DNA from 2 places in the Vibrio sp. 2134-1 genome. Region 1 is predicted to be linked to the other one. Evidence: predicted binding sites of a transcription regulator. Region 1 holds the regulator's gene; the other holds the start of a gene.
What was found. The regulator PurR, encoded in region 1, represses purine synthesis genes. The targets are predictions, from matches to a motif close to TNANGNAAACGTTTNCNTNA.
Positions count from the first base shown of each region.

Region 2: glpX (class II fructose-bisphosphatase) is a predicted target of PurR. The motif match lies at 8,973-8,992, and genes of this name have one in related genera.

Region 1 covers NZ_JAWOUS010000011.1:42,214-54,684, forward strand. Annotated here, with positions in the region: gene topA (type I DNA topoisomerase) at 1-330, shown strand, start outside; gene glgC (glucose-1-phosphate adenylyltransferase) at 939-2,156, shown strand; gene glgA (glycogen synthase GlgA) at 2,146-3,603, shown strand; gene R7R78_RS13570 (alpha/beta fold hydrolase) at 3,713-4,516, shown strand; gene R7R78_RS13575 (DUF2007 domain-containing protein) at 4,548-4,868, opposite strand; gene R7R78_RS13580 (TVP38/TMEM64 family protein) at 4,889-5,575, opposite strand; gene R7R78_RS13585 (TfoX/Sxy family DNA transformation protein) at 5,690-6,280, opposite strand; cyclic di-GMP riboswitch class I at 6,397-6,486, opposite strand; gene purR (HTH-type transcriptional repressor PurR) at 6,774-7,778, opposite strand; gene torD (molecular chaperone TorD) at 8,246-8,893, opposite strand; gene torR (two-component system response regulator TorR) at 9,160-9,870, shown strand; gene elyC (envelope biogenesis factor ElyC) at 9,943-10,728, opposite strand; gene cmoM (tRNA uridine 5-oxyacetic acid(34) methyltransferase CmoM) at 10,843-11,634, shown strand; gene mukF (chromosome partition protein MukF) at 11,637-12,471, shown strand, end outside.
Region 2 covers NZ_JAWOUS010000005.1:467-12,937, reverse strand. Annotated here, with positions in the region: gene priA (primosomal protein N') at 1-1,583, shown strand, start outside; gene cytR (DNA-binding transcriptional regulator CytR) at 1,887-2,915, shown strand; gene ftsN (cell division protein FtsN) at 3,141-3,689, shown strand; gene hslV (ATP-dependent protease subunit HslV) at 3,805-4,356, shown strand; gene hslU (HslU--HslV peptidase ATPase subunit) at 4,380-5,711, shown strand; gene R7R78_RS07885 (1,4-dihydroxy-2-naphthoate polyprenyltransferase) at 6,823-7,740, shown strand; gene rraA (ribonuclease E activity regulator RraA) at 7,817-8,323, shown strand; gene zapB (cell division protein ZapB) at 8,459-8,701, opposite strand; gene glpX (class II fructose-bisphosphatase) at 9,050-10,057, shown strand; gene R7R78_RS07865 (helix-turn-helix transcriptional regulator) at 10,941-11,561, shown strand; gene R7R78_RS07860 (DUF3135 domain-containing protein) at 11,722-12,072, shown strand; gene R7R78_RS07855 (GIY-YIG nuclease family protein) at 12,066-12,332, opposite strand.

The DNA of each region.
Region 1 (12,471 bases):
TGTGAAAACTCAGATGCGTATTTCGTACTTCGTGATGGTGCTTCAGGTCTATTTATGGCGGCAAGCAACTTCCCGAAATCGCGCGAGACACGTGCTCCTTTGGTTGCTGAACTGGCACGTTTTGAAGAGCGTTTACCTGAGAAGTTCAAATACCTAGCGACCGCACCGCAAGAAGATCCTGATGGTCGTCCTGCAGTCGTACGCTTTAGTCGCAAAACAAAAGAGAACTACGTTCGTTCGGAAGAGAATGGCAAACCATCTGGTTGGACAGCGCTCTTTGTTGACGGTAAGTGGGAAGTCACTGATAAGCGTAAAAAAGCGAAAGCATAAAAACGTACGATCTAAGTAATGTAAAAAGGCAGCGATATCGCTGCCTTTTTTGCGTTTTGTTTTTGCGTAAAGGCCACTGTGTTGTTCGTATAGATCTTTGCTGCTTTGACTGAGTTTTGCTGACGCAAGAAGATCCCAGCATCAATATTTCGTAGTCGCTGATGTATTTTTTATGTAAAAAATATTCGTTGTAACTTTCATTTTGCATTCACATATTTGTTATACATTAGGCTAAAAAATCGGCGGTGTAGTGAATCCGTTCGTAAATTGTTTTCACAATGTAATCGTTTGCTTTTCCATGTGTGATCTAGATATCGTCTTGAGTACGCAAGAGCTGTATGGTACACAGAATGGCGTATTAAAAATTGTAATTTAGAACCCGCTTAGATAATTTATTACAAAAATTAGTGCAACTGTGTGCATTGTTTGCGTCAAAAAATAAGGAAAGAGTGGACGTTGCATACTGGAAGTGCCGTAGCTTTTTTATCCGTGTTGTAAGAGTTCACAGAAACTCAGAGACGGTTGCTAAATGTATTCGCTTGACTCCCCGAGTATGACTCATTCAAGCGAGTACCAAATCCAAGCTATAACGATATGGAGAACAACAAATGGCTGGTGTTTTGGGAATGATTCTTGCTGGCGGTGAAGGCTCTCGTTTGAGACCTTTAACGGAATCTCGCAGTAAACCTTCGGTACCGTTTGGTGGTAGTTATCGATTGATCGATTTTGCTCTAAACAATTTTGTTAATGCGGATTTGATGCGCATTTACGTCCTAACCCAATTTAAATCTCAATCTTTATTCCATCACTTAAAAAAGGGGTGGAACATCAACGGCATTACAGACCGCTTTATCGATCCTATTCCCGCTCAAATGCGTACTGGTAAACGTTGGTACGAAGGGACGGCGGACGCGATCTATCAAAACCTGCGTTTTATGGAATTAGAAGAACCAGAGCAAGTTTGTATTTTTGGCTCTGACCATATCTATAAGATGGATATCAAACAAATGCTGAACTTCCACTCAGAAAAGCAGGCTTCTTTGACGGTATCTGCATTGCGCATGCCACTAAAAGAGGCGTCGCAATTTGGGGTTATCGAAGTGGATAGTGAAGGTCGTATGATTGGCTTTGAAGAAAAACCAGCAAATCCGAAGTCGATTCCTGGTGACCCTGATTACGCTTTAGTTTCAATGGGTAACTATGTTTTTGAAGCTCAGGTACTGTTCTCAGAGTTGGTCGAAGATGCGGATAATGAAGCTTCATCACATGATTTTGGAAAGGACATCATTCCAAAGATGTTCCCTAGAGGTGATGTGTTCGTGTATGACTTCAGTACCAACAAAATCAGTGGCGAAAAAGAAGAGGTGTACTGGCGTGATGTCGGAACTATTGATGCGTACTGGCAAGCGCATATGGATCTGCTAGAAAAAGATGCACCATTTTCGCTGTACAACCGTAAATGGCCATTGCACACCTACTACCCACCATTGCCACCTGCGACATTTACCGACTCTGATAATGGTCGTGTGCAGATAATCGATAGTTTAGTGTGTAATGGCAGCTATGTTAGAGGCTCAAGAATCGAAAAGTCGGTGCTTGGTTTTCGCAGTAATATTGCTTCTGCTTGCGATATCAGCGAATGTATACTTCTTGGTGACGTAAAAATTGGCGAAGGCTGTGTTTTACGTCGTGTGATTGTCGACAAGGATGCCGATATTGCTCCTGGTACTCAGATTGGTGTGAATCTTCAAGAAGATAAAAAACACTTCCACGTGTCTGAGGAGGGCATTGTTGTTATTCCGAAAGGAGCTCGAGTTGGCTACTAACAACTTATCTATTCTGTTTGTAGCTTCTGAGGTTGAAGGCCTCATTAAAAGTGGTGGCTTGGCAGATGTTGCCAAGGCACTACCGGAAGCCCTTCAAAACCTACAGCAAGACGTAAGAATTACCATCCCTGCGTACAGTAGTATTGATAAACTCGCAGACGCAGAAGTTGTATTAGAAACAAAATTAACATCATGGCCGCATACGGAGTATCGAGTTTTGCGGCTCATGTTAGGTCAAAATCCTGTTTACCTGATTGATTGTCCGCCGTATTTCAATCGACCATCAATGTATGCGGAGAACAACCAAGCGTATACTGATAACGGCGAGCGCTTTGCGTTTTTTAGTGCAGCATGTCTCGACATGTTACCCAAGCTCGCCTTTCAACCTAATATCATACACGCGAACGATTGGCACACAGGTCTTGTTCCATTTTTGCTCAAGCACAGGTATGGCAATGATCCGTTCTTTGCTCATACTAAAAGCGTCATTTCAATTCACAATGCGGTCTTTAAAGGCGTATTTAGTTATGAAGACGTGCAGTGTTTGCCAGAGTTTCATTGTAGAAACGTTCCCGATGCTGCGGTGAGTGCAACGCATATTACGATGCTTAAAGCTGGCGTAATGAATGCAGATAAGATAAACGCGGTTAGCCCTACGTACGCAGAGGAACTAAAAACAGAGCTTGGCAGTCACGGCATGGCTTGGGAGTTTCAGCAACGTGCACAGGACTTAGTCGGCATCTTGAATGGTTGTGATTACAGCGCTTGGAATCCGGAAACGGATACCTACTTGCCGGTTAATTACTGCGCCGACCAGCAAAGTATGTCGCAAGGGAAGAAAGCTTGTAAAAAAGCATTACAACAACGACTAAATTTGCCCGAAAAAAATGTAGCTATGTTCGGTATGGTTTGTCGATTGACCCAGCAGAAAGGCGTTCATTACTTGTTGCCTGCTTTGGCCGATTTTTTGAAGCACGATGTTCAGCTAGTTGTCGTTGGGACCGGAGACCCTGTTCTTGCCGCTCAGCTACGAGAGGTTACCGCGCAGTTTTCTAGCAAATTTGCCTTTGTAGAAGCGTATGACAATGAACTTGCGCATATCGTTGAAGCTGGTTCTGATTTCTTCTTGATGCCTTCTGAGTTTGAACCATGTGGTTTGAATCAAATCTATAGTATGGCTTACGGTACATTGCCGATAGTACGCGGTGTTGGTGGCTTAAAGGACAGCGTTAGCGATTATGATGTAAACCCATCTGAAGCAACGGGGTTTGTTTTTTTCGAACCGACACCGCAGGCATTGTTGTTAACGATGCTAAGGGCACTGTTGCTCTACGCTCAAAACGAGCCTGAAGTGAATAAAGTACAGTTGCATGCGATGCAACAAGACTTTTGTTGGCAAAAGGCCGCAGAATCTTATTTGCAGCTTTACCACTCAGCGTTAGTTTGACTTAAAATTGTAACGAAAGGCGCCGAATGAGGTGCCTTTATTATCTTGAGTAAGGGGAGTGTGGTAGGATGGCTTTTTACTCAATAGCACGATCTTTTTGATACTGAATATGACCCAGCCGCTACTTTTTCATAAAACCTATTTGCACCCTACTAGTCATGAGTGGGTTGTATTTGTGCACGGTGCTGGTGGTAGCTCTTCTATCTGGTTCAAGCAAATTAAAGCTTACAAGCAACACTTTAACTTATTGTTGATCGATTTAAGAGGGCATGGAAAGTCAAATCAGTTACTTAAAGAGCTCATTGCTAGCCGTTATACCTTTACGGAAGTTACTCAAGATATTTTGAAAGTATTGGACCATTTAAAGATCCAATCCGCTCATTTTGTCGGTATGTCGCTTGGTACCATTATTGTTCGAAACCTTGCTGAATTGTCATCAGAGCGCGTACGTTCGATGGTGCTCGGCGGTGCTGTCACAAGGCTTAACACTCGTTCTCAGATATTGGTGAAATTAGGTAATTTTTGTAAGCATATCCTACCGTACATGTGGCTCTACAAACTGTTCGCTTATATTGTTATGCCTCAAAGAAGCCAACGAGAATCTCGCCACCTTTTTATTCGCGAAGCCAAGAAGCTTTGCCAAAAAGAATTTAAACGTTGGTTTATTCTTGCTGCTGATGTAAATCCGTTAATGAAATATTTTAAAGATCGAGAGTTACCCATTCCGACTCTCTACTTAATGGGCGACAGGGATTACATGTTTATTAAACCTGTCAAAGAAATGGTTGCAGCACATAAGCTCAGCATTCTACGAGAAATCCCGAATTGTGGTCATGTATGCAATGTAGAGCGTCCAGAAGACTTCAATCAACACTCCATCGAGTTTATTAAACAGCAAGCTGTATGTGCTTAAAACTGAGTGTATCCACTGAATAGGAGAGCCGCTATAGCTCTCCTAGTTGATATCCACATTGCCAACATGCACCAAATTGCCCTTCGTTTATTTCATGACATTTTGGGCATTGCCAATCTTGATACTCATGCCTATCGGATTGTTTTCGATATGCTTTTACTATTTCTTCAGCTTTCATCTTTTGTGCAGTGTCAAAAAGCCACACATAAGGATCGGTATCATCACCAAACGGCAGTTCTCCTTTTAAGCCGAAAATACCTTCTCCACGAACTTCACAGTAAATTTGTTCCACTTTAAGCAGCTCACATACAATGTGTGCTTCTGCTGGGTTTTTAGCGATAAATATTTTCATCAAAATACCCACTTCACCAATTACGAGTTTTGCTGACTTGGTGTCGGCCTTACTTTATCCATAACCCATTTAGTGATGATTGGAAATAGTCCCAATAGCGCAAAAGACGCTAATACTGCGGGTGAAACAATGCCCGATAGGCTTTCAATTGTTGCTAATTGAGTACCTGCATTCAGATATACGGCTGTGCCTGGCAGCATACCTATTTGGCTAGTGAGATAAAATCTACCTACAGACATCGGCGTTAAGCCCATCAGTAAGTTGATTAGAAAGAAAGGGAATACAGGGATTAGACGCAAGGAAAATAGATAAAAAGCTCCGTCTTTTTCGACACCTTGATTAATTGCGTTGAGTTTATTTCCGAATTTGTTTTGTACCCAGTCACGCAATAAGTATCGGCTGCTCAAGAAGGCCAGTGTTGCCCCCATAGTGCTAGCGAAAGAAACCAGTAGCAAGCTTGTCCAAAAACCAAATAAGGCTGCACCAAGTAAGGTGACTACTGCCGCTCCTGGGATAGAAAAAGCGGTAATTGCAATGTAGGTAAAAAAGTAAATCGCAGCCGAGAATACAAAATTCTGATCGATGTATGTAGTTAGTGCTTCTTGTTGGGCTTTTGCATTCTCTAAGGTTAAATACTGGCCAAAGTTAATACCTAAAAAGACGATAGCCGCTAGTAGGATGAGACCTAATATCAGTTTCTTATTCATAATTTTGATTCCAATTTGGGATATATGTAATAAGACAGTAGGAAAACCGAAAAAATTTCACAAAAAAACCGCAGATTAGACTGCGGTTTTACAAGATAGTTTTTAGGCCGACTTTTATTGGAGGCCGTTCATCAACTCATCTCGGCGAGCTTGAGGTACCACACTCCAATGAGTGCCGTTGATAGCACCTTCTAGTGCCCATAGCAACTCAATGTTGACGGTTGCAGAGTGCGTATCTCTTATCGCTTTATAGGCGTTAAGCGCACCTTCCTCTTCAAGCTTCTCTACGGATTCGATGCCGGCTTTTTTTAGCATGCGCTCGGTAGCCAGTCGTAAGTTAGGCAAATCTTTCAAACGGTTAGGCTTTGTACTTGCTTGCTGTTCTTTCTCAAGCTTTGCCTTTTTCAATGATTGATTCGCTACTTCGATTAAGCGTTCGCTTGATTCCCATAAATCGCTGGAAATAGCGTAGTACTTTGTAACGACTGGAAAGCCACGTTTTTTATAAACGTAAGGCTTTAGCCCTTGTTTCTCGAAGTCAGATGAAGTTTTTTGGTCTGCTCTGATATGAAGCTGATTGTTTACCACTAGTGCAAACATTGTTTCATCAGCGAATAGTCCGAAGCCACCAAACATTGAGCGCGACTTGATATTACCAAGTGCCTCAAATAGCTTCATAGAGTCTTTGAGTATCGGTTTATCCATGTTTTGTTATCTCGGTGTAATTAATATTACGCCACCAAAAGTCAGGTCCGAGAGAGTAGCAAACATGCGTAAAAACAATGTCATTACAGAGTAAAGTCATTGCTTACACACTTGCCATCGGTAACCCCGCTACCTTCCATATCGTAATATGGTTCAGGCCGGAGGCTTTGCGTCCCACTCTTTCGAATGGTTTGCCCTGTGCGTGACACAATGAGCATACTTCTTATATTGAATTAACATCACGGTTTAGCGTTAAAAGTGTGATTTCGGTTCAATAAAAATGATAGATTGAATGCTCTATTTTGCATATGGAAAGGTGCAAATTGGCCTTTGAAAAGGAGTTCTTAATATATATTACATTTATATAAAACAGGGAGTTAACGTTAGTCAATTGTTATTAGAGTGGTGTGAAGTATTAGAGAATGCTTAATTTTTCCAAAAAAATAAGCGCCCCTGTAGAGCGCTTATTTAACCGTGTTAAATACAGTGAAATTTAGTTCATTTTTTTCACAGTATTTCGAATTACAAGCTCAGGTTGCATTTCGAAAATTCGTTTTTCGTGTTCTTTATCTTTGATACGCTCAAGTAGAATTTCGAATGCATTTTTACCAACACGACGTTTAGGTTGGTGGATAGTCGTTAGCGGTGGAGAGAAGTATTCTGCAAGCTCGATGTTGTCGTAGCCGATCACTGAAATATCTTCAGGAATTTTGATCCCGTTTTGTTGCAAGCGGCTCATTAGGCCGAGAGCCATTGTGTCGTTAAAACAGAATACCGCCGTCGGGCGCTTGTCCATTGCGGTAATTTTATCTGCAACTAATACGGCCGTATCACATTCAAAGTTACCTTCAAGGATCCAGTCTTCATTTACAGCTAGGTTCGCTTCGCTCATTGCGCGACGGAAACCTGCAATGCGCTCTTGGCAAGCAAGCTTTTCAAAATGACCGCTTAGACAAGCGATATCCGTATGACCATTGTCAATCAGATGTTTGGTCGCAATGTAGCCACCTTCTTCTGAGTTATCCATGATTTTGTCTGCTTGCGAGCTCTCTGGGCCCCAATCCATGACCACTTTAGGAATGTCCGCATGACGGTCAAGCATCTCTTTTAGTTCTTCGGTTAAGTCAGAACACATCACTAGGATGCCATCAACGCGCTTTTCAGCCAGCATACGAATGTAATCGCGTTGTTTTTCGTAAATCCCGCCTGTGTTACATAAAATCAGAGTATAGCCTTGGCGGTAACAGTAGCTCTCAACGCCATCAATCACTTCTGAGAAAAATAGGTTAGTTGATTGAGTTACTAACATGCCAATCGTACGAGTTGAGTTGCATTTTAGGCTGCGTGCAACGGCACTTGGCGCGTAATTCAGCTCGTCAACGGCTTTCATTACTTTTTCTTGCGTTGCTTCTGCAACGAAACGCGTTTTATTGATAACGTGCGAAACTGTCGTAGTGGAAACGCCGGCTAAGCGAGCAACGTCTTTTATCGTGGCCATAAATGGTGTCCTGTATCGAGCTACTGAAATATGTCGTATTGGATGTACCTGATGCTCTAATGGTTTCACACCTAGCAATATAAAATTGGCGCTAAGTGTCTCGGCAGCGGTTGATCCAAGTGCGACAAAAGGGTGCGTAGCAGCATCGGTCGATGAATTTTATCTTTTTTCTATCTGATGAGAAATTGCCATCAACCTGTTAAGAAAACACAAAAACCGCTATATTTCAGCGGTTTACATATAAATCATATTTAATCGTTTGCGCTCACATTTTAGCCCTATGTGGACTGACTAGCAATGTTTTCAGCACGAGATTTGTGTATTTGAAGTCACATTTTGACTGCTAAATAACCAAGCGTCTTTGCGCTAAGTTAAGGCAAACGAATATTATACCCAAGTTACTTACAATTGGTCACTTTCGGCATACAGGAAGCCCGATAGGCAGGCTCCCTAAAAATAGGCGGCAATTATTCACCAAGAAGGTAGGCGCTGTCTAGTTTACAAAATGCAACTAATAGTTTCGCGACACTCGAGTAAAATCCAAATTCGTCGAATTGTTTACATTTGTCTGAAAACTGAGGTAACCAAGACATCAATTGTTGCTGGATAAAGTCGTTTTGTTTAACGAAGGCTTCTTCCATGTGTTTTTCTTGTTCAAGCTCGTTTGAGCGGATAATCATGTTCCCGAGAAAGTCGAGCTCAACGGCTAAGTGATCCGCAGGTTCCTTTAGGTTTTCGTCTACTTGAACGCCAAATTCAGCCATCAACTTTTCCATTTCCTCAGCTGGCTTGTCATTCAGTAAACCTGATTCACCAATGTACATGGATGCGTAAGGAAGAGCGCCGTATTTTTCTGTCTTCAAAAACAGTTCACAAAAGTCAGCTGCAAGCTCTAGTTGTGCATCTTCACGATCTTGTAACCGATTCAGCGCATCAACTAGGCTATCAACGGCTGGTTTCAGCGACTCATTTTCACCTAAGCCTGCGAGAAAACTGCGAATTTCAACACTGTGATAGGCTTCCAATTCTTTCTCTGTTAGTTCTTTTGCGAACAAGCTCGAAAACCACCAGTAAATTTCAGCGCGTTTTTCATTAAAAGCTTTCACTTCTTGCATTTTGGGCTCCTGAATGATGCTTCAAGTCATGCATCACAAAGTCAATTAGGGATATCCCCTAAGTGTAATCAATTAAAATGAATAGCAGTAACTATAATTGTTATGTTTTATGGTCAAAAATGACCGTTTATTAATAGCAGTGGGTAAGCTTGTTTTGAATCAATAAAAACGCTAAATCTTGCGTTTTAATGTATCTATGACTAGAAATGTTACTAGTTATGAATAGAATACGTCTTGGATAATAAGAAGACAGAAAAGTGGTGTAAATGAGCTATCACGTATTAGTCGTAGAAGATGATGTTGTAACTCGTAGTAAGCTTGCGGGATATTTCCAAAATGAGGGCTACCAAGTCAGCGAAGCAGAGAGTGGCGCGGAAATGCGTGAAGTTTTGCAAGCGGGCGATGTAGACCTGATCATGCTGGATATTAACCTGCCTGGTGAAGACGGCCTGATGCTTACTCGTGAGTTACGTAGCCAATCGGATATTGGTATCATATTAGTAACAGGACGCACGGATAGCATTGATAAAATCGTAGGCCTAGAAATGGGTGCTGACGATTATGTGACAAAACCTTTTGAACTGAGAGAGCTGTTAGTTCGCGTTAAAAACTTGCTGTGGCGTATTTCAGCAGCGCGCAGTGGCAGCTCGAAAGCGAATGAAACCAGTGAAGAGCACATTGTGCGCTTTGGGGAGTGGACATTCGACATTCAACGTCGCGCACTTAGCCGCAACGGTGAGCCAGTAAAACTAACTAAAGCAGAGTATGAACTTTTGGTGGCATTATCGTCTTACCCTAACCAGGTGTTAAGTCGTGAGCGTATTTTGAACATGATCAGCCATCGAGTGGATGCGCCGAATGACCGCACCATTGATGTTCTTATTCGACGTATGCGCGCAAAAATGGAGTTCGATCCTAAGAACCCACAGATTTTTGTAACGGTACACGGCGAGGGCTATATGTTTGCTGGTGACTAGTTTGAACATAACTCAATCGTAAAAAGAAAAAGGAGAGCTTCGGCTCTCCTTTTTTGTGGCTTCAAGATAATACTAGTTTGCTTCAACCATTGGTGTTTGGCCGACAGTATCACGCAACCTTTGCCAAATACTGCCCAAGTACTCATGCCAATAAAGCTCTGTTTGTTCTAAGTAACGCGCTTTAGGTGAGTATTTATCCCAAGGTTGACTGATTTCGCTAATAGCTAAGAAGTTGGTCGGAGCTGGGATTGGTTTAATGCCTGCTGCGTTGAACTCATACAATGCACGGCTCATGTGGCTTGCAGAGGTGACTAACACAATCTCCTTTTGCTGAACGAATGCAGCCGCTTGACGTGCCTCTTCCCACGTATCCTTTGCATCCTCTAATAAAATGATATCGGATTTTGCTACACCTAAGGCTAGGGCAACGTTCGCCATCATTCTCGCGTGGCTAATTTCAGATCCGCCAGCATAGCCGGATAAGATTAATTTCGCGCCTGGATACATTCTTAAAATACGAATGCCCTCAGTTAAGCGCATTAATGCTGCACGGCTTAACTGCGAGGTGGGTGGAATTTCGTCATCGATAACATGACCATTCCCTAAAACCATCACGTAGTCGATGGTGCCAGAAACTGGCAAAAAGGCTTTATGCTCTCGCTCTAACGGCATAAGAAGCTTGGTTGAAACAGGTTGGAAGGCAACAAGAAAAATGCCAACAAAAGAGAATAGAACAACGAAGCAGCCAGTTTTACGTTTTGTAGTAAAACTAATGAGAGCAAGACCCAACAAGCCTATCAGCAGCAATGCCGGAAGGGGCATAAGCATGGCTGACACTACTTTTTTCAGCTCAAACATACATAAATAGTCCGAAAAAACATCAATTGATAATAAAAATGAGGGTATCCCTCTTTATTCCTGCTTTCCTTGTGCCAGAATAGCGGCACAATCCGTTATGATAACTCAGCAGAAGTGACAGAAGACCGCAATTTCGACGATATCGCCCACAAATTTGCAAAAAATATTTACGGCTCCGATAAAGGGGAGATCCGCCAAATCATTGTGTGGGAAGATTTTCTACAGATTCTAAGTGAATTAGATGCTGACCAGCAACCCCTAGAAGTGTTAGACGCTGGTGGTGGTTTGGCACAAATGTCGCAAAAGCTTGCTAAGCTCGGACATCGAATCGCTTTATGTGATCTATCTTCGGAAATGCTGCAGTTGGCTAAGCAGGATATTGAAAAAAACGGTTTGCTTGAGCAGTATCGCCTGATTCATTCGCCTGTCCAATCCATCGGTGAACATATGGATGGACGGGTCGATCTGGCTATGTTCCACGCTGTGATGGAGTGGCTGGTTGATCCTAAGGCCGCACTTGAAACAGTTCTAGAACAAGTAAAACCGGGAGGCATCGCATCAGTCATGTTCTACAACCACCACGGTTTAGTCTATAAAAACGTGGTTTGTGGCAACATTCCTCATATATTAGACGGCATGCCTCACCGAAAAAGATTTAAACTACAGCCGCAAAAAGGCTTAAAACCTGAAGAAGTCTACCAGTGGATAGAAAATTCAGGTTTTAATATTTGTGGCAAATCTGGTATTCGCTCATTTAGTGATTACATAGGCAATATGGAATACATGGGTGATTACGAGTTTGAAGATGTGTTGGCGCTAGAAAAACAACTTTGTCGACAAGAGCCATACCTCTCATTAGGCCGCTACATTCATGTGTGGGCTAAAAAGAACGATAAACAGGAATAACAATGAGTGAGATGACTCTCAATGCTGCAGAGCAACCAATCGATGAGCTGGTTGGCTGGGTTAAGCAGCACGATTTCTCGTTGAACCTGACCACAGAGCGATTGGCATTTTTGATAGCCATTGCCGTACTGAGTAATGAAAGGTTCGATGAAGAACTGGGTGAAGGTGAACTGCATGATGCATTTGCCATCGTCACTCGACTATTTGATGAGACCGGCGAAGCCTCCGCTTTTCGTGCGAACAATGCGATCAACGAGATGGTTAAGCAGCGTCTTATGAGCCGTTTTGTCAGTGAGATTACTGACGGAGCGAGCATTTACCGCTTGTCGCCATTAGCGATAGGAATAACCGACTACTACGTGCGTCATCGTGAGTTCTCAAAACTGCGTCTATCTATCCAGCTATCCATGGTAGCGGATGAAATGGCGAAAGCGATTGAGGCAGCACAAAAAGGTGGCACACCGGGTCACTGGAAGAAAAACGTATACGGTGTTTTAAAATATTCTGTAGGCGAAATTTTCGATCAAATTGACCTCAACCAACGTGTTATGGATGAGCAGCAACAGTCAGTGAAACAACAGATTGCTGACCTGCTTAACAAGGACTGGCGCGAAGCGATCAACAACTGTGAAGCACTTCTGTCAGAAACATCAAGCACGTTGCGTGAACTTCAAGATACGCTGCAAGCCGCCAGTGATGAACTGCAAACTCAGATCCTCGATATTCAAGAAATTGTTTACGGTGACCCTGAGCTGGAGTTTATCGAAGAAGCCTTGTTTGGTCTGCAAATGAAGCTGGACCGAATCACAAGCTGGGGCCAGCAAGCGATCGACCTTT
Region 2 (12,471 bases), on a different contig from region 1:
CTATTGCAAGTGTAAATAGCCAAACAGGTTTTGCTTGCTATTTATTAGAAGGCGTCACGGGCTCAGGTAAGACAGAAGTGTACCTCAACCTTATCAAGCCAGTTTTAGAGCAAGGGAAACAAGCCTTGGTTTTAGTACCAGAGATTGGCTTAACGCCCCAAACCATCAACCGCTTTAAACGCCGTTTTAATGTGCCAGTTGACGTCATCCACTCCGGGTTAAACGAGACGGAGCGTCTGAATGCGTGGCTTTCTGCACGCGACAAAGCGGCCGGAATCATTATCGGCACACGCTCTGCCCTACTCGCGCCTTTTGCTGATCTCGGGATTATCATTGTGGACGAGGAACATGACACCTCTTACAAACAGCAAGATAGCTTGCGTTATCATGCACGCGATGTTGCTGTAATGCGCGCTCATAAAGAACAAGTTCCGATTGTTCTGGGCTCAGCCACACCTGCACTGGAGACATTGCACAATGCCTTGTCAGGCAAATATCACCATTTAACACTAACCCAACGAGCTGGCTCTGCCGTGCCAACCACTAATAAAGTGTTAGATGTAAAAGGTCAGTATTTAGAAAGTGGCTTATCTGCCCAACTGATTGCCGAGATGCGCAAGCATTTAAAAGCGGGCAATCAAGTAATGTTGTTTCTTAACCGCCGAGGCTTTTCGCCCGCTTTGATGTGCCATGAATGCGGTTGGATTGCAGAATGTAAACGTTGTGATGCGTACTATACGTTCCACCATTACAGCAACGAAATACGCTGCCATCACTGCGGCTCACAACAACCGGTAATTCATCAATGTCAGGGGTGTGGTTCAACTCAACTGGTTACCGTCGGCGTAGGAACGGAACAACTCGAACAACAATTGGCTCAGTTATTTCCAGAATACAACGCCATTCGCATCGACAGAGACAGCACACGTCGCAAAGGTAGTTTGGAAGATGCCCTTGAATCGATTCGTAAAGGTGAACATCAAATTCTGATTGGCACCCAAATGCTGGCTAAGGGGCACCATTTTCCAAATGTAACACTCGTTGCTCTTTTGGATGTTGATGGCTCTCTCTATAGTAGTGACTTCCGCGCTTCCGAGCGACTAGCGCAGTTGTTTATTCAGGTCGCAGGTCGTGCCGGCCGCGCAAGTAAACCTGGCGAGGTTATCCTACAAACCCACCATCCTGAGCACAGCTTGCTGCAGGCCCTGCTTCAAAAAGACTATCGCCACTTTGCTATGACTGCTCTGGAAGAACGCAAACTGGCTCAGCTTCCGCCTTATAGTTTCTTGACTCTGTATAAAGCAGAGGCGAACCAAAGTGAGGTAGTTGAAGACTTCCTGCGTCAGGTTCGCTTTACGTTAGAGTCACACCCTCTGTTCGATGATTCCTGCATGGTGTTAGGCCCTACTCCTTCACCTTTGGCTAAGCGGGCTGGTAAATACCGCTGGCAACTATTACTGCAAACTCAGCATCGTTCATTGATGCAAAAGTTATTAACCAGTGCCAAACCTGCTATTGAGTTGTTGCCAAATGCTAAGAAAGTACGCTGGAATTTAGACATAGAACCACAAGATCTCAGCTAGCAAACGTTTAACTATGTAATGAATTACCATTTAATGTGACCAGAATCACACCAAGATTACAATTTTTGTTAAACAGACCGTAACTTTCACTTTAGAAATGAATAGACTATCCAAATTAGAAAAGTCTAAAGTGACTTGTTTGCACAGGCTTAGATTAAAACAATGACTATTCCCACAAATTGATATCGCGGTGAAGAATCCATTTTCCCACTCGTTAACACGAACTGAGCGAAGAGCAAATACAGCTCTCACTCGGTTTGATTACTCTGATTTCAAACCGGAATAACGTCATCTTGGCAAAAAATAAATGAGAGGTTAAAAACTATGGCGACAATGAAGGATGTTGCCCAGCTTGCGGGAGTGTCTACGGCTACGGTATCTCGAGCCTTAATGAATCCAGAGAAAGTCTCTTCTTCTACAAGAAAGAGAGTAGAAGATGCCGTACTTGAAGCGGGTTATTCTCCAAACTCATTAGCGCGTAACTTACGTAGAAACGAATCAAAAACCATTGTTACTATCGTTCCCGACATCTGTGATCCTTATTTTTCTGAAATTATTCGCGGTATTGAAGATGCAGCCATGGAACATGGCTATCTAGTCCTGCTGGGCGATAGCGGACAACAGAAGAAACGCGAAAGCTCTTTCGTAAACCTCGTATTTACTAAGCAGGCAGATGGAATGCTACTGCTTGGTACAGATCTACCATTCGATGTCAGTAAGCCAGAGCAAAAGAACTTACCTCCGATGGTAATGGCGTGTGAATTTGCGCCAGAGCTCGAGCTTCCGACAGTACATATTGATAACCTGACCTCAGCATTTGAAGCGGTGAATTACCTGACCCAATTAGGTCATAAACGCATTGCTCAAATCTCTGGACCAGATACAGCAATATTGTGTCAGTTCCGCCAGCAAGGCTACCAACAAGCCCTGCGCCGTGCCGGCATCAATAAAGATCCACAATATAGTGTCATTACTGAGTTCTCTTTTGATGGCGGAGCAAAAGCCGTTCGTAAACTGCTCGAATTGCCAGAACCACCAACGGCTATTTTCTGTCACTGTGACACAATGGCCATCGGCGCAATTCAAGAAGCGAAAAAGCTTGGCTTACGAGTACCGCAAGATCTCTCTGTTGTGGGCTTTGATGACATTAACTTCGCTCAGTACTGCGATCCACCGTTGACCACCATATCTCAACCTCGCTATGAGATTGGTCGACAAGCGATGCTAATGATGCTCGAGATGTTAAAAGGCCACGACGTGCATTCAGGCTCGCGTCTGCTTGAAACTAATCTCGTCATTCGTGGAAGTGCAGCGCCACCACAGCGCCCTTAACCTAAAGATTAGGTATTCATCCCCAAAGCGGTGCTAAGGCGCCGCTTTTTTATTTACCCCTCCTGCTTTTTGTGTATCCCTGAATAAATGTAAGTGAGAACGGAAACACACTCCTACACTCGGGCGTTGTCGCGCTTTAGCTATCAAGATTCTATCAATAGGGTGTTTTCTCAACTCGTTCTGGATTAACATATTTGCAAGAATCCTTGATGACCAGAAATAACCGTGGCAAATAGAGATTATGTAAGACGGGGGCGAGGCGCCCCAAAAAAGTCGACAAAAAAACAGCCGCCGAGAAGAAAAAAACCTTGGCGCAGTGGCCTGCTCGCTATCTTGCTCGTGGGCGGTTTTGGCTATGGTCTTTACCTTTTGAGTAGCGACCCAGAACCTAAACAACCAGTCGTGAAGCAGCCAACAACCACTGTCAGCAAACCAAAGCCGAAAAAAGACTTGCCGCCACCACCAGAAGAAAAATGGGAATATGTTGAGTCACTACCGAAACGTGAAGTTGAAGTTGTGGCTAAAGAAATTGAAGTTTCTAAAATTCCTTACATCATGCAGTGTGGCGCGTACAAAACTCAGGCACAAGCGGAAGAGCGCAAGCTTGCAATCGCGTTCCAAGGGATGTCGAGCAAGATTCGTAAGAAAGAAGGCAGTTCATGGTATCGTGTGGTGCTAGGTCCGTATAAGTTCAAACGTGATGCAGAACGTGACCGTCATAAACTGCAACGCGCGAAAATCGAGCCGTGCGCGATTTGGAAAGAAAATCTTTAAACTCAGGCCCTAGGAGCTAAGATCCTAGGGCCTTTCTTTTTGCCCCCTTGAATCCCCATTTCTCCTCCCCCATATACTGAATTAAATCCAAAGAGAAATAATCAAGAGGTCGACTGTGACTACCATTGTATCTGTACGTCGAAATAATAAAGTCGTCATCGCGGGTGATGGCCAAGTATCTCTAGGCAATACCGTAATGAAAGGTAATGCGCGCAAAGTTCGCCGCCTATACAACAACCAAGTACTAGCGGGCTTTGCCGGCGGTACTGCGGATGCCTTCACCCTTTTTGAGCGCTTCGAAAGCAAACTGCAAATGCACCAAGGTCACCTAACCAAAGCGGCAGTTGAGCTAGCTAAAGACTGGCGTAGCGATCGTGCTTTGCGCAAGCTCGAAGCATTACTTGCCGTTGCCGACGAAACCGCATCGTTAATCATTACCGGTAATGGTGATGTCGTACAGCCAGAACACGACCTGATTGCGATTGGCTCTGGTGGTGCTTACGCACAAGCTGCCGCAACCGCCCTACTAGAAAACACAGATCTAGATGCTCGTGAGATCGCGGAAAAAGCTCTCAATATCGCGGGTGACATTTGTGTCTTCACTAACCATCACCACACGGTAGAAGAGCTAGACTCAACAATAGAGCCTGAAAAACCAACCGCGTAATCGTAACGAAGTAAGGAAAGAATATGTCTGAAATGACGCCTCGCGAAATCGTTCATGAATTGAACCGCCACATTATCGGTCAAGAAAAAGCCAAACGTTCGGTTGCGATTGCACTTCGTAACCGCTGGCGCCGCATGCAGCTTGAAGAAAGCTTGCGTGCCGAAGTGACGCCAAAAAACATCTTGATGATTGGCCCTACTGGTGTTGGTAAGACTGAAATCGCACGACGCCTCGCAAAACTGGCAAATGCCCCTTTCATCAAAGTTGAAGCGACAAAATTCACCGAAGTGGGTTACGTTGGTAAAGAAGTTGAAACCATCATCCGTGACCTAACCGATGTCGCTGTGAAAATGACGCATCAACAAGCGATGGAAAAAGTGAAATTCCGCGCAGAAGAACAAGCGGAAGAACGCATTCTTGATGCGCTACTGCCACCAGCACGTGATAGTTGGGGTCAAGCAGAGCAAACGGAAGAGTCTTCTCACACTCGCCAGATCTTCCGTAAGAAACTGCGTGAAGGCCAACTAGACGATAAAGAAATTGAAATCGACGTAGCCGCACCGCAGATGGGCGTAGAGATCATGGCGCCTCCTGGTATGGAAGAGATGACTAACCAGCTGCAAGGCATGTTCCAAAACCTCGCTGGCGACACTAAGAAAAAACGTAAGCTGAAAATCAAAGACGCAATGAAAGCGTTAGCGGAAGAAGAAGCGGCGAAACTGGTTAACCAAGAAGAGCTGAAAGAAGCAGCGATTTTCAACGTTGAAAACAACGGCATCGTATTTATCGATGAGATCGACAAGATCTGTAAACGCGGCGAGAGCTCAGGCCCAGACGTTTCACGCGAAGGTGTTCAGCGCGACCTACTTCCATTGATTGAAGGCAGCACGGTATCAACCAAGCACGGCATGGTAAAAACAGACCACATTCTGTTTGTTGCATCTGGTGCATTCCAAGTGGCAAAACCATCTGACTTGATCCCAGAATTGCAAGGCCGTCTACCAATTCGTGTTGAGCTAGAAGCACTAAGCAGCAACGACTTCAAACGCATTCTGACAGAACCAAAAGCCTCTCTAACAGAGCAGTACGTTGCGTTGATGAAAACGGAAGATGTGGACATCGAGTTCACAGAAGATGGTATCACGCAAATCGCGGAAGCGGCATGGACGGTCAACGAGAGCACAGAAAACATCGGTGCTCGTCGCTTACACACCGTAATGGAACGCTTGATGGATGAAATCTCTTACGACGCAGCGGAGCAATCTGGCGCTAAATTCATTATTGATTCCGCTTACGTGAAAGCGCGCCTAGGCGACACAATTGAAGATGAAGATCTAAGCCGCTTTATTCTTTAAACGCAATCTATTTTACCAAAGCCCAGAACCTTGTTTCTGGGCTTTTTGTTTAGAATGACGGTGACTTTGACAACATCTAAATCAAAAGATCTCGTCATTCTAGCGAGCTCAAGCGAGACTAAGAATCTGCTAACAGCAGACGCCTTTCTTTCCAACTCACCTTCACCACTGCACAATCGGATGATCGATTCTGAATCACACTCGTTCCTCGCTGTTCAGCATGACGGTGACTTAGACAACATCTAGATCAAAAGCTCTCGTCATTCTAGCGAGCTTAAGCGAGACTAAGAATCTGCTAACAGCAAACGCCTTTCTTTCCAACTCACCTTCACCACTTCACAATCGGACGATAGATTCTGAATCACACTCGTTCCTCGTTGTTCAGAATGACGGTGACTTTGACAACATCTAAATCAAAAGATCTCGTCATTCTAGCGAGCTCAAGCGAGACTAAAAATCTGCTAACAGCAGACGCCTATTCTTTCACACTCACCTTCACCACTGCACAATCGGATGATGGATTCTGAATCACACTCGTTCCTCGCTGTTCAGAATGACGGTGACTTAGACAACATCTAGACCAAAAGCTCTCGTCATTCTAGCGAGCTCAAGCGAGACTAAGAATCTGGTAACAGCAGACGCCTATTCTTTCCCACTCACCTTCACCACCGCACAATCGGATGATCGATTCTGAATCACACTCGTTGTTCAGAATGACGGTGACTTTGACAACACCTAAATCAAAAAGGTCTCGTCATTCTAGCGAGCTCAAGCGAGACTAAGAATCTGGTAACAACAGACGCCTATTCTTTCCCACTCACCTTCACCACCGCATAATCGGATGATCGATTTTGAATCACACTCGTTGTTAAGAATGACGGTGACTTTGACAACACCTAAATCAAAAGACCTGGTCATTCTAGCGAGCTCAAGCGAGACTAAGAATCTGCTAACAGCAAACGCCTTTCTTTCCAACTTACCTTCACCACTGCACAATCGGACGATAGATTCTGAATAACCCTTTGACTTCTAGCTGAGTTGTTTTAGGTCAATAGCGTATCTGCCTCTTTGTGCTTATACTGGGCACATTGGTTACTAGCACGAAATTTCCATGAAACAATCTCTACAGATCTGGCTTGAAGCCGCTCGTCCAAAAACATTACCTCTGGCATTGGTCTCTATCTTAACAGGTAGCGTGCTCGCGTACTCGGCGGGTCATTTCTCACTGACGATTGCCATCATGGCTTTCGTAACCGCGACATTGCTGCAAATTCTGTCCAACCTGGCAAACGACTATGGCGATGCCGTTCAAGGTACAGATAACGACAAACGCCTCGGCCCATTACGAGCGATGCAGTCAGGCGCGGTAAGTGCGAAACAGATGAAACAGGCGATTATCTTTAACATCGCTCTGACCGCCATTTCAGGCTTGGTGTTGGTTTTCTATTCACTAAGTTCACTGGAAAGCATTGTCACTTTTATCGGGCTGGGAATTCTGGCCATTCTCGCAGCCATTGCTTATACCATGGGTAGCAAACCATACGGTTACGTGGGGCTTGGCGATATTTCAGTTTTCTTGTTTTTTGGTTTACTCGGCGTATCCGGTACTTATTTCTTGCATACTGGTCACGTAGATACCACGCTATTCTTACCTGCTCTAGGCTGCGGTTTACTCGCCGTTGCAGTACTCAACATCAACAATATGCGTGATATCGAGAACGACCGAGAGTGTGGTAAACGCACAGTCGCAGTGCGATTGGGTCAACGCAAAGCCAAGCATTACCACTTTGTTTTACTTGGCGGTGCTATTCTTGCCTTTGCGGCTTACTTGTTAATTCAAGACAAACCCGTTTGGATTAGCTTGCCATTTTTACTTAGTATTTATTTCGTGGCCGATCATGGTAAAGCGGTTTGGCATACACAAAAGCCCGCTCAGATAGCACCAATGATGCCAGTCATCGTGAAATGCTCTTTAGTCACCAACGTTTTGTTTGCAACAATTGTGGTAGCTCAAACTCTAGTAAGTTAAAAAAGGATTGTCATTGCATTGACTTAATGCCTAGATATACTCAAAGACAACCAATTTCTGTTTAGAAAGGTACGCTATGGAATACAATACCTCAGCACTCTGTGATATCTACCTCGATCAGGTAGATGTGGTTGAACCAATGTTCAGTAACTTTGGCGGTCGCGCTTCATTTGCCGGGCAAATCACCACCATCAAGTGTTTTGAAGATAATTCGTTGATCCGCGCGACATTAGAGCAAGATGGACTTGGTCGCGTTTTGTTAATTGACGGTGGCGGTTCCCTACGTAAAGCCCTTATCGATGCAGAAATCGCAACCATTGCGGAAGAAAACGAGTGGGAAGGCATTGTTGTTTACGGCTGTGTTCGTGAAGTAGATGAACTTGAAGATATGAACTTAGGCATTCAAGCCCTCGCTTCTATTCCTGTTGGAGCGACCAGTCAGGGGATTGGCGAATTGGATGTACCAGTCAACTTTGGCGGCGTCAGCTTCTTACCTGAAGATTATATTTATGCTGATAGCACCGGAATTATCCTGTCGCCTGAACCATTGAATATTGATTTAGAGTTGGATGAAGAAGCATAGCGAGTCTTAGGTGTCTAAGTTATAGGGTCTTCTCTTGGCTCTTAGCGCCTAGCCTTGTCTTAACATTTTCTACTTCCCTAAAACACAAACACCCGCTTAACGCGGGTGTTTTTAATTTGGAATGAAGAAGCCGAATTATTCCACTTCGTCCATTTTGCCAAGTAGTGCACGAATGCGCTCTTGCCATTGTGCGTGCTCTTGCTGTGCTTGTTGTGCTTTTTGCTCTAGCTCTTCACGTTGAGAGCGAAGCTCGTTCGCTTCTTCCGCAAGTTTAGCTTTATCTTCTTTCAGCTCTTCGACTTCCATCTGAAGAAGAGTGATTGTGTCAACTGCAGTTTGAATTTTAGATTCTAGTTGTTCTAGTACTTCAAAAGACATCTTGGCCTACCTATGTTATTCCGTTGGGACGATGTGCGAGATTGATGCACACCTAACCTATATAAGGTTCATTCTACTCAGCGTCGCGATGAGAAACACTCACTATATTCGATATTTTGCATCATTCGGTCAAAAAATCAGCGCAATCTCACTAAACGCTGACTTTTCTTGTCGCCGAAGCATTTTTGAGCAAGGATTTTGCGTCTCGCTACGCTGAAAATCGCCCTAAGTATTGATCAAATTCAAGTTAGATAAAGTAAAAGCCTCGCAAAAAGGCAAACGTTTACTCGACCTTGTGATAGAATCGCCGCGCAAATTCTTCTTCCCTCTTGCTTACTTGGAGACATCATGAAACGCGATTTAGCAATGGCATTTTCCCGTGTGACTGAAGGTGCAGCTCTGGCTGGTTACAAATGGCTTGGCCGTGGCGATAAAAACGCAGCCGATGGCGCAGCTGTTGAAGTTATGCGCACGCTACTGAACAAAACAGATATCAGTGGTGAAATTGTCATTGGTGAGGGTGAAATCGATGATGCGCCAATGCTGTACATTGGTGAGCAAGTGGGTATTGGTGGTGATGAAGTAGATATTGCAGTCGACCCGATTGAAGGAACGCGTATGACGGCAATGGGACAATCGAACGCACTAGCCGTACTTGCCGCAGGTGAGAAAGGCTGCTTTCTTAAAGCGCCAGATATGTACATGGAAAAACTGGTTGTTGGCCCTGGTGCAAAAGGCGTAATTGACTTAGAAAAGCCGTTAAAAGAAAACCTAGAGAACGTAGCAAAAGCCCTGAACAAGCCACTTGATACCCTAGTCGTTATTACCCTTGCGAAACCTCGCCACGATGACGTTATTGCAGAAATGCAAGCAATGGGCGTACGTGTTTTTGCGGTGCCTGATGGTGACGTCGCTGCCTCTATTCTAACTTGTATGCCAGACAGTGAAGTGGACATGATGTACTGTATTGGCGGTGCGCCAGAAGGGGTTGTATCAGCAGCGGTAATTCGAGCGCTAGACGGTGACATGCACGGTCGCCTGCTTCCTCGTCACGAAGTAAAAGGCGATACTGAAGAAAACCGCATTTACGGTGCAGATGAACTAAAACGCTGCGATGAAATGGGCGTAAAAGCAAATGTTGTACTCAAAATGGAAGACATGGCTCGTAGCGACAATGTGGTATTTTCAGCTACAGGCATCACTAAAGGTGACTTGCTGGAAGGTATCTCTCGTCAAGGCAATATTGCAACCACAGAAACGCTGCTCGTGCGTGGTCGATGCCGTACTATTCGTCGCATTAAGTCGACTCACTACCTAGATCGTAAAGATCCAGAAGTACGCGATATTATTCTTTAAGCATTTCTCGAGGCTCTCGCTCAGTCTGAGCTTGAGCCTTTCTTTCCGCACAGCCGGACAGTAGATTCTGAATCACCTCGTCCCTCGCCGTTCAGAATGACGGAGACTTTAATTAGCTCTAAATCAAAAGAACTCGTCATTCTAGCGAGCACCAGCGAGACTAAGAATCTGGTAACAGCAAACTCCTATTCTTCCTGCTCGTCTTAGCCACTACACAGCCGGACAGTAGATTCTGAATCACATTCGTTCCTCGTTGTTCAGAATGACGGTGACTTTAATAAGCTCTAAATCAAAAGAACTCGTCATTCTAGCGAGCGCCAGCGAGACTAAGAATCTAGTGGTAACAAGCTCCTATTCTTTCCTGGTCACCTTAACCACTGCTCAACCGGACGATAGGTTCTGAATCACCTCGTTCCTCGCTGTTCAGAATGACGGCTACCATAGCAAGCTCTAAATCGAAAAAACTCGTCATTCTAGCGAGCTCCAGCGAGACTAAGAATCTGGTAACAGCAAACTCCGCTTCTTTCCCGCTCAACTAAGCCACTGCACAGCCGGACAGTAGATTCTGAATCACACTCGTTCCTCGTTGTTCAGAATGACGGTGACTTTAATAAGCTCTAAATTAAAAGAACTCGTCATTCTAGCGAGCTCCAGCGAGACTAAGAATCTAATAGTAACAAGCTCCTATTCTTTCCTGACCACCTTAACCACTGCTCAACCAAAAGATAGATTCTGAATCACCTCGTCCCTCGCCGTTCAGAATGACGACATATATTGGCTCATATGAACATAGCCCCTACAAATCCACACTCAAATTAAGTCAACACTTTTCTTTACTAACCCTATCGCGCATAATATGTACTGACGTATAAATGGTGGGTATATGAAGACCGTAGATAGGATATTGCAAATCGTTAAGCGTGATGGCTCCGTCACTGCAAAACAACTCTCTTCTGAGCTAGGGATGACAACTATGGGGGCTCGTCAGCACCTGCAAAGTTTAGAAGATGATGGCATTCTTTCTATCCATGACGTAAAAGTAAAAGTTGGTCGCCCTGCTCGTCATTGGTCTCTCACTCAAAAAGGTCATGAGCAATTTGCTGACCGTCACGGTGAGTTGACCATTCAGTTTATAGAAGCTGTCGAACATATCTTTGGCAAAGATGGACTGGAAAAAGTCACATCAGAAAGGGAAAAACTCACATTACAAAGTTATCGTCAGCATCTTGAGCAATGCGACTCTCTGCAAAGCAAACTAGAAATACTCGTCACATTAAGAGAGCAAGAAGGCTATATGGCCGAGCTCGAGAAAGATGAGAATGGATTTATCTTGATCGAAAATCACTGTCCGATTTGTAAAGCCGCAACTCGCTGCCCAAGCTTGTGCCAATCAGAATTAAGTGTCTTTCAGTCTTTACTTGGACGTGACACCAAAGTAGAGCGTACCGAACACATCATTAGTGGCCAAAGACGCTGCGTTTACCGCATCCAACAACTGCAGTAACCACCACAACCAAACATCGACATGCCGCACTTATTCAATCTCAAGCTTGAAAGCTTCTCTTATAAGTGAGACGGCTGAAGAATTCATCCTCTCTCCTCTTTCTAGTGGTATAGGCTTTTAGTAACTAAAGGCAATTTCCATAAGGATTTGGAGAGCATCGATGTCTAATCTACGTCATATCCCATCCCAAACGCTTCCTCCATTCGATGAAATGGTTCGAATGGCAGAGCGAGATCCAGAAGCTTTTGAGCAATTTCGTCATGAGATGGCGAAAGAGATGATCGAAAGCGCATCAGAAGATATGAAAGAAAGATTGTGGGCTCAACAAAGCCACATTGATAGAGTCATCAGCACGTGTAAAAACCCTCATCACACCAATGTGGTATTGATGAACGAGTTGCGAAAACAGGTCGTAAAGTTCAAAGCAGCGCTAGAAGGGGAAGCGGCACCGACACAAAAAGCGGATGTGGTTAGCTTAAACGCGTTTAAAGATAGGGATGATTTTTACTGATACTCAGTAGATAGATTGAGAAAGTTAGGGTTCGTTTCTCTTACCAAGGCTAACTTCCACTCACGCTTCCACTGCTTGAGCTGCTTTTCTCGGTTTATAGCATTAGCCATATCGTCGAATAACTCAAAGTAAACGAACTTATGAACGTTGTATTTCTTAGTAAACCCTTCCACCACTCCATTTTTATGTTGCCATATTCTTTGGGGCAGCTGACTGGTAACACCTATGTAGAGAACGGCGTTGTTATTCGACGTTAGGATATAAACGCAAGGTGTCTTATCGATGATTCATTCTCCTTCATTATTCGCTGTTACTTTTCCATTGTAATTCGCAAGCTCAGTCAGTTTATTTCAAACTCGGAGCGCTCTATGCGTAGATTCTGAATCACACTCGTGCCTC